Regions from separate parts of the Paenibacillus roseipurpureus genome, predicted to be linked through region 1. Evidence: predicted binding sites of a transcription regulator. Region 1 holds the regulator's gene; the other holds the start of a gene.
The links. The regulator NrdR, encoded in region 1, represses ribonucleotide reductase genes. The targets are predictions, from matches to a motif close to AACACNATATATNGTGTT.

Region 1 (4,325 bases):
ACATATCGAAAGGAGATTTATCCGTGGAAAAGAAACAGTTTCAAGCCGAATCCAAGCGTCTTTTGGAGATGATGATTAACTCGATTTACACGCAGCGTGAAATCTTTCTAAGAGAACTTATCTCCAATTCTAGCGATGCCATTGACAAAATTTACTACAAGGCGCTTACTGACGACTCGCACGTTTTTGACAAAGATAGCTACTTCATTAAGATTACAGCTGACAAAGAAAAGCGCACTCTGACGATCCTCGATACAGGTATCGGGATGACAAAGGAAGAGCTTGAAAATAATCTCGGGATTATCGCGAAGAGCGGCTCCCTTGCTTTTAAGAAAGAAAATGAAAGCAAAGACGGTCACAACATCATCGGTCAGTTCGGTGTAGGCTTCTACTCTGCGTTCATGGTAGCTGATCACATCACAGTGACAAGTAAAGCGCTTGGCAGCGATGTTGCTTACAAATGGGAGTCCGACGGCGCAGACGGATACACGATCGATACGGCATCCAAGGACACAGTTGGTACGGAAATCGTCCTTTCCATCAAGCCGAACACGGAAGATGACAACTATGATGAATATTTAGATCAATACCGCCTCAAAGCGATTATCAAGAAATATTCCGACTTCATCCGCTATCCAATCAAAATGGATATTACGGGCAAACGTCTCAAAGAAGGCAGCGAAAGCGAGTTCGAGGACTACCAAGAAGAGCAGCACGTGAACAGCATGGTGCCGATCTGGAGAAAGAACAAGAGCGAGCTGACACCTGAGGATTATGAGAAGTTCTACCACGAGAAGCACTACGGCTTCGATAAGCCGCTGAAGCATATTCACGTTAGTGCTGATGGCGCGGTGGTGTATCAAGCGATCCTCTTCATCCCTGAGAACATGCCTTACGACTACTACTCCAAAGAGTACGAAAAAGGCTTGGAGCTCTACGCGAACGGCGTTCTCATTATGAACAAATGCGCAGATTTGCTGCCTGACTATTTCAGCTTCGTCAAAGGGATGGTCGATTCCGAAAGCTTGTCTCTGAACATCTCCAGAGAAATGCTGCAGCATGACCGCCAATTGAAGCTGATCGCCAAGAACATTTCCAGCAAAATTAAAAGCCAGTTGCAAAGTCTCCTGAAGGACGAGAGAGAGAAATACGAGCAGTTCTACAAGTCCTTCGGCAGACAGCTTAAATTCGGCGTATACAGCGATTATGGTACGCATAAAGAGCTTTTGCAGGATCTTCTCATGTTCTCTTCAACAAAAGAGAAAAAGCTTGTAACGTTGGATGAGTATGTATCAAGAATGCCAGAGGATCAGAAGTATATCTACTACGCTTCTGGTGAGTCCATGGAACGCATTGATAAACTTCCACAAACGGAGCTTGTGACAGATAAAGGATACGAGATTCTGTATTTCACGGATGATATTGATGAGTTTGCAATCAAAATGATCATGACTTACAAGGAGAAAGAGTTCCGTTCCGTTTCAAGCGGGGATTTGGGTATTGATGTTGAAGACAACCAAACGGAATCTGAGTCTGATAAAAAGGAAAATCAGGACTTGTTCGAATACATGAACGGTTTGCTTGCAGGCAAGGTTTCTAGCGTCAAAGCGTCGAAACGCCTGAAGAAGCATCCAGTTTGCCTATCCACTGAGGGTGATGTCACTATCGAGATGGAGAAAATCCTAAACGCGATGCCGAACAATCCGAACGTTAAAGCAGAGAAAGTGCTTGAAATCAACGTCAACCACGACGTATTTGCTTCCTTGAAAGATGCGTTTGAGAAAGATAAAGAGAAGTTGAACCTGTACACAGCACTGTTGTACAATCAAGCACTCTTGATCGAAGGCCTGCCGCTGCAAGATCCAGTAGAATTCACGAATGACATTTGCAAAATCATGGTATAATCCATGTTTAGTAGGAGCACTGCAACGCACACGTTGTGGTGCTTCTTTGCTTCTATAATTTCCATGCATCTATGTGTTAATTCGAATCAACTACACTTGCGCTTTCCGACTCGTCCGATGGTTTCACCGCTTCATATCGCTGGTACACATAGGCCAACAATCGTTCATGATCGATCCCAAGCTCATTCGCAACTTTAACAATATCCAATTCCTTCGAGATTTGACCAGAAATAGGGTTCATGACGGACATATGTCTCAACCATCCTTCGAATTCATATAATAGGGGCATGTCAAACACTATAACCTATGATATAGTTTGGATATACGCGTATATCGGTACGATAAAGGCAAAACCATTGAAAAATGGTGACGCAAAGCTACAGGGACTAATTTGGCACCTACACCTAGGTATGACAGAAGCCCATCTCAAGGTGTTCAATATGTTTGCCAGCTACCGCCCTCCGTCCGATATTGACAGAACGACAAAGGAGGAAAATCTGCATCATGGATAAAGTAGTCATCGATGGTCACATGAGTCAAGACGTGAAACAGTTGATCGATCATCTGCATCTTCCAGAGAGTGAGTTATTGGACATGTTCTCCTTTTCGTTTGATAACATCGTTCTGACACCTGAGGAAGCGATTCGATTTATTCATTTTCTGCGCAGTGAATTGGACAAACGTACTCAATAACCGAATTATGCCTTATCCCATTCAAAAATACAGTCGGTTGATGTCTATAGATAAATTTTTTTTCAAATTTCCGATTTGTCGCGTTTTTATTGGGTTATGCGGGATCATTTAGAGAAAGACAGCGGGATAACCGCAGTCTTTTTTTATTTTTTTGTCACATTTCGAAAAAAAACAATGCCTATTCTGTCGTTGCATAGCCCTCATGAGGAGGCATCTATACAATTGTCAAAAAGCCGCTCCAGCTTCGTGATCTTGCCACGAAGCCGAGCGGCTTTTTCAATTCTGTCCAGACACTTCTATTTATCGCGAAGCAGCCCGGTATCATGCTTTCCCAAAATTTGTGTCAACTCTTTCAGAAACATATTGATGTCTTTGAATTGCCGATATACAGAGGCGAAGCGAATGTAGGCCACTTCATCGACAGGGTACAATTGTTCCATCACAATTTCACCAATGCCAAGGCTATCAACCTCAGCATGAGCTGTCGTGCGAAGCTGCATTTCAACCTCTGAGACCAGCATTTCTAAGCGCTCCATCGAAACGGGCCTCTTTTCACATGCTCGTATTAAGCCCCGTAAAATTTTCTCACGACTAAATTCTTCCCGACTTCCATCTTTTTTAATCACAATTAAAGGCGTTTCTTCTACCATTTCGAAGGTTGTGAATCTTCTTGCACATTTCTCGCATTCACGACGGCGACGAATGGATTTATTCTCATTGGCGGACCTGGAGTCAAGCACTTTCGTACCAGAATGGTCACAGAATGGGCATTTCATTCGCTTTCCACTCCTTTCTCTCATGGACATTTCTTTACCAGATGTTACATGTCTTGAAACTCAGCGTACTGCACACAATAGATTTACCAACCGACAAGGAGGTGAACAGACATGAGCTCACGCAGCAGCAATACTCTGATCGTTCCACAAGCAAATGCAGCCTTGGATCAGTTGAAATACGAAGTAGCTCAGGAGCTAGGTATCGCTATCCCACAAGATGGCTACTATGGCAACATGACTTCTCGTGACACTGGTTCTATTGGTGGTAGCATTACTCGTCGCCTGGTACAAATTGCAGAACAATCTCTAGCAGGTCAATTCAAGTAATCTTGGACTAACCAGTTATAGATTCTGCACAATGGGAAGTATTGGACTCTTCGCTCCATTCGGAGCTAGTCCAATGCTTCTTTGTTTGTTTCTCCCCCCCATTGTTCCCGGTACAACATCGTATATTTCTCATAGTAGTACAGTACACGCTGTACATAATGCCTCGTTTCCCCAAACGGGATATCACTAATATTGGTATTCGTCCCGTCCCACACACCATTATTTTTCCATTTATTCACATTGCCTTGACCAGCGTTATACGCCGCGATCGCGTACACGACATTGCCATTATAATGCTTGATCAACCAATTCACATACCACGATCCCAATAAGATGTTAATGTCAGCACGAAGCAAATCATCTTGGGTAAGAGGCCCCAAATCCGAAGACTCCACAATCCACTCCGCCGTTTCTGGCATGAGCTGCATAAGCCCTAAAGCACCTTTGCTTGATTCCAAATGATATTTATAATTCGTTTCTACACGGATGATAGCTGCAATCAGAAACGGGTCTATATTGTGTTTCGCCGCGCTCTGCCTGATTTCCTGCTGAAAATAGATTGGGTATAGCTTTCTGCCGATAATCGCGCTATTCATGAAGAGAATCATGACAAAAGCGATTAGCA
Region 2 (4,325 bases), 220 kb from region 1:
GTGCTTCCTGTAGGCGCTTGGGTAATTACAGTTACGTTACGCATACCTTGCTCACGAATCGCTTCCCCGACTTCTGGATAGACGCTGGTCATCTTCTTCATAAATCCGCTTTCCATAAATTTATCTGCGATAAACGCTTGGAAAGAACCCTTTTCTCCTGCAATTTCTGCAGATGCCAGATAAGCTTCTCTCGCCATAAAGCCATAAATTTTATCCAGGAATACTAAGGATTCCGGGCTGCCATAACGAATTTTCAATTTGATCATAAGCTCAGCAAGTCCCATCGTGCCAAGACCTACACGGCGTTCGTTCTTCTGGTTCGCTCGATTCTCTTCAAAATGATACGGCGTTTTATCAATCACGTTATCTAAGAAACGCGTTGAGTAGCGAACGACTTTAGCGAGATCTTCCCAATCCACATCGTGGTTCGCTTCATCATAGAACTTGGATAAGTTAATCGCGGATAAATTACACACTCCCCATGCAGGCAATCCCTGTTCTCCACACGGATTCGTACAAATAATCGGATTAAAATACCAACTGTTCGACATTTGGTTATAATACTCAAGGAACACAACGCCAGGCTCTGCGGATTTCCAAGCGGACTCAATAATTGTATGCCATACTTCCCGTGCACGCACCGTACGATATGGCTTAACCGATTTGCCTAATGCTTTCCAAGCTGCCAAGTCACCGTTCCACTGTGTATCGTAATCAGGATCAGTCGTATCAGGGAATACAAGCTCCCACTCCAAGTCTTCCTTCACAGCTTTCATAAAGCCGTTACTCACACACACCGACAAGTTGGCGTTCGTAATTTGCCCCATCGTGGACTTCACTGTAATGAAATCCTCCAAATCCGGATGCCAGTCATTGATCATAAGCATAAGCGCTCCGCGGCGGCTCCCACCTTGCTCGATTAAGCCCGTTGTATAGCTGAACAAGCCGCCCCACGAAACAGCGCCGCTTGACGATCCATTCACGCCTTTGACAATGGAACGTCTTGGTCGCAAGGAAGATAAATTGATTCCTACGCCGCCGCCGCGCGACATGATTTCTGTCATCTCCGACAGGGTGCTCATAATACCGCCGCGACTATCATGCGGTGATGGAATGACATAGCAGTTGAACAGCGTCAACTCGTCACTCGCATCCGCGCCAGCCGCGATTCGACCGCCAGGTACAAGCTTCCAATCATTCAATACATACTTGAATTTCTCGGTCCATTCTGCGCGCTTCTCAGGTGTTGCCTCGACGGAGGCCATCGCTCCTGCCAAACGATCCCACATTTCCTCAGGTGTCTTTTCTCTATTTAATGTCAGCTTCTCAACCGCAGATTCAACCGTTTCACCGCTGCGTGTCAGAACCTTCACTGTATTTCCCTCACGGCTAACAATTTCACCAACTTCTTTGGCTGGAAATTTCGGATCATCTTTGGTCAGTACGAGAACAGTGTCTCCCACTTTCGCTTGACTCGTATCTGCATCCTTCAGCGCATACCGATCCAGAAATATTTTCTCGCTCAAACCCGTCAACTTCTTACTGGTGTAGCCATTCCCCATCTTTCAAAACCCTCCCAATTAGCCGCAAATAGTGCTGCGATTTAAGATAATCCCTACAAGATCCAGAAACTGCCAATTCACAATATCTGGTATTCGTTTCTGATTATACTACACAATATTTAGCATAGACAAAGTCTAATTACCCATTGATTTTCATATCATAAAATGCTAGTTTTGACGTCCTTCATAACGTTTGGTAACGTAGAAATAGTATATCACATTTTCCAGACATATAGAACGTACGTTCGATCAAATATTTTTGTGCAAAATGGAGGGATGAATCATGTATTTTTTCAAAAATGAATTCGTTGACGCGAAGGACGTTCAAATTTCACCTGACGATCGCGGCTATTATTTCGGTGACGGCATTTACGAAGTATTTCGCGTGTATCAAGGTCAGCTTTATGAGTGTGAAGCTCATATGCAGCGATTACTGCGCACGGCGGCTGAAGTACGTCTGCAACTGCCTTATTCCAATGAAGCTTTCGTACAAATCCTGAATGAATTGATTCAAAAGAATGGCCTCAACGAGGGCACGATTTATTTGCAAATCACCCGTGGTGAGGCACCTCGCGCACATCCTTTCCCGACACAGGCGGAGCCGATTGTTCTTGCCTATAGCAACGAAGTGAAGCGCCCGTTAGCCACTATTGAGAACGGCATCAAAGCTGTTACCCAACCCGACATTCGCTGGCTGCGCTGCGATCTCAAGACCTTGAATCTGCTCCCCAACGTTCTCGCCAAACAAGCTGCGCTTGATCATGGTGTGCAAGAAGTTGTGCTCCATCGTGAAGGCACGGTGACAGAATGCAGCGCATCGAATCTGATGATTGTGAAAAACCAGACCCTCTACACGCATCCTGCGAATCACTTGATTTTGCATGGCATTACAAGGGCCGTTGTCTTACGAATCGCGCATACACTGGGCATTCCGGTTAAAGAAGAAGCTTTTACCACGGGGCAGCTGCTTCTGGCGGATGAAGCGTTTATCACAGGGACTACCGTAGAAATCACACCGCTGCTCGAAATCGATGGACAAGCCATTGGCACTGGCGCACCTGGTCCTTTAACCCAAACGCTGCAACGTGAGTTCGAGAAAACTTTTCTAAATTGAGCAGCCCCCCCCTCCAATGAATCAAACATAAACAGCCCAAGCAGCCATGCTTAATGGCTCTTTGGGCTATTCTCATCCCCTTCGAATAACGAGCACCCTATTGACGGAATCCCCATACACAATTAAACTATGGTTAATTATTATCAGCCTTGGGTTCATCACACCCAACACTTCGCTGAACAAAAGCGTTAAAGTGGTGGGAGAGCAATGCGTCCAAGCAACAAGCAAGAACTTCGAGAGGGGCAATCATGTTGAAAAAGAAAGCGGTCTTATCATTCGTTTTAACAGCAGCACTAATGGTTGTAGCAGGCTGTGGGCAGAAGTCTGAACCAACACCTGCAGCAGGAGGAGCAGCATCAGCAAAACCAGCGGCTTCAGCTTCCGCCCAAAAAACGTACAAACTTGCGATCTCGCAAATTGTGGAACATCCTTCGTTGGATGCAACACGTCAAGGCTTCCTTGCTGCACTGAAGGATGCCGGCATCGTGGAAGGCACCAATTTGAAAGTCGATTTCAACAATGCGCAAGGCGATCAACCTAATAACTTATCCATTGCTCAAAAAATAGCTTCCGCTGACTACGATCTTGTACTCGGGATTGCAACTCCTTCCGCGCAAGCAGTCGTACAGCAAGTGAAGAAAGCTCCAATTCTTTTCGCTGCGGTAACAGATCCCGTTGCAGCCAAAATCGTGCCAAATGCAGACAAGCCAGGCGGCAATGTTTCTGGAGCTTCAGATACGAACCCAATGGCGGTTGCTCAATTGATGGATTTTGTAGCTGCTAACATGCCTAAAGTGAAAACTGTTGGCCTTGTCATTAATGAAGGTGAGCCGAATGCGGTCATTATGGCGAAAAATGCAGAGCAATCACTAAGCAAACATGGCATTAAGCTCATTAAAGCGCCTGTTACGAACACATCGGAAGTGAAGCAAGCTGCACAATCCCTAGTAGGACGCGCAGATGCCTTCTTGATTACCTTAGATAACACCGTTGTTAGCGGCGTGGATGGTATCATTCAAGTTGCCAATGAAAAGAAAATCCCTTTCTTCTCGAGCGATCGCGATACCGTTGAAAAAGGGGCTTTTGCTACCGTTGGTTTCAAATACTATGACCATGGTTACCAAGTAGGTCAAATGGCAGTCGACATTCTCAAAAACGGCAAAAAGCCAGGTGACATGAAAGTAACCGTACCTGACAAAATGGATCTGATCCTGAACCTGAAAGCCGCTAAAGCGCAAGGAATCGAAGTCACAGATGCGATGAAAAACGCAGTCAAAGATAAAGACAAAAACATCATTCAGTAAAGAGTACACACTAAAAGGGGTGAACGTCACTTTCGTTCATCTCTTTTTTTCAAAGTAAGGAGGAAAATATCGATGTTGGATTCCATAAATGGTGCCGTCGAGCTGGGTCTTCTGTATGCCTTGATGGCGCTTGGTGTTTATATCACGTTTCGAATTCTCGATTTCCCCGACCTCACGGTGGATGGAAGTTTTACAACTGGCGGTGCGATTGCTGCGATTCTGATTGCCAATGGTTACTCTCCGCTGCTAGCTTGTTTAGCTGCTTTTGCAGGTGGACTTGTGGCTGGGGCTTGTACAGGATTGCTTCATACGAAGGGTAAAATTAATGGATTGCTTTCAGGGATT

Region 2: a site for NrdR is predicted at 1,672-1,689, ahead of MJB10_RS18310 (adenosylcobalamin-dependent ribonucleoside-diphosphate reductase). Genes of this name have one in related genera too.

The regions. Positions count from the first base shown of each region.
Region 1 covers NZ_CP130319.1:4,338,507-4,342,831, forward strand. The annotation lists gene htpG (molecular chaperone HtpG) at 24-1,904, shown strand; gene MJB10_RS19470 (hypothetical protein) at 1,981-2,154, opposite strand; cyclic di-GMP riboswitch class I at 2,241-2,363, shown strand; gene MJB10_RS19475 (hypothetical protein) at 2,409-2,597, shown strand; gene nrdR (transcriptional regulator NrdR) at 2,894-3,373, opposite strand; gene MJB10_RS19485 (alpha/beta-type small acid-soluble spore protein) at 3,485-3,700, shown strand; gene MJB10_RS19490 (lytic transglycosylase domain-containing protein) at 3,766-4,325, opposite strand, start outside.
Region 2 covers NZ_CP130319.1:4,114,445-4,118,769, forward strand. The annotation lists gene MJB10_RS18310 (adenosylcobalamin-dependent ribonucleoside-diphosphate reductase) at 1-1,562, opposite strand, end outside; gene dat (D-amino-acid transaminase) at 1,846-2,676, shown strand; gene MJB10_RS18320 (ABC transporter substrate-binding protein) at 2,925-3,980, shown strand; gene MJB10_RS18325 (ABC transporter permease) at 4,053-4,325, shown strand, end outside.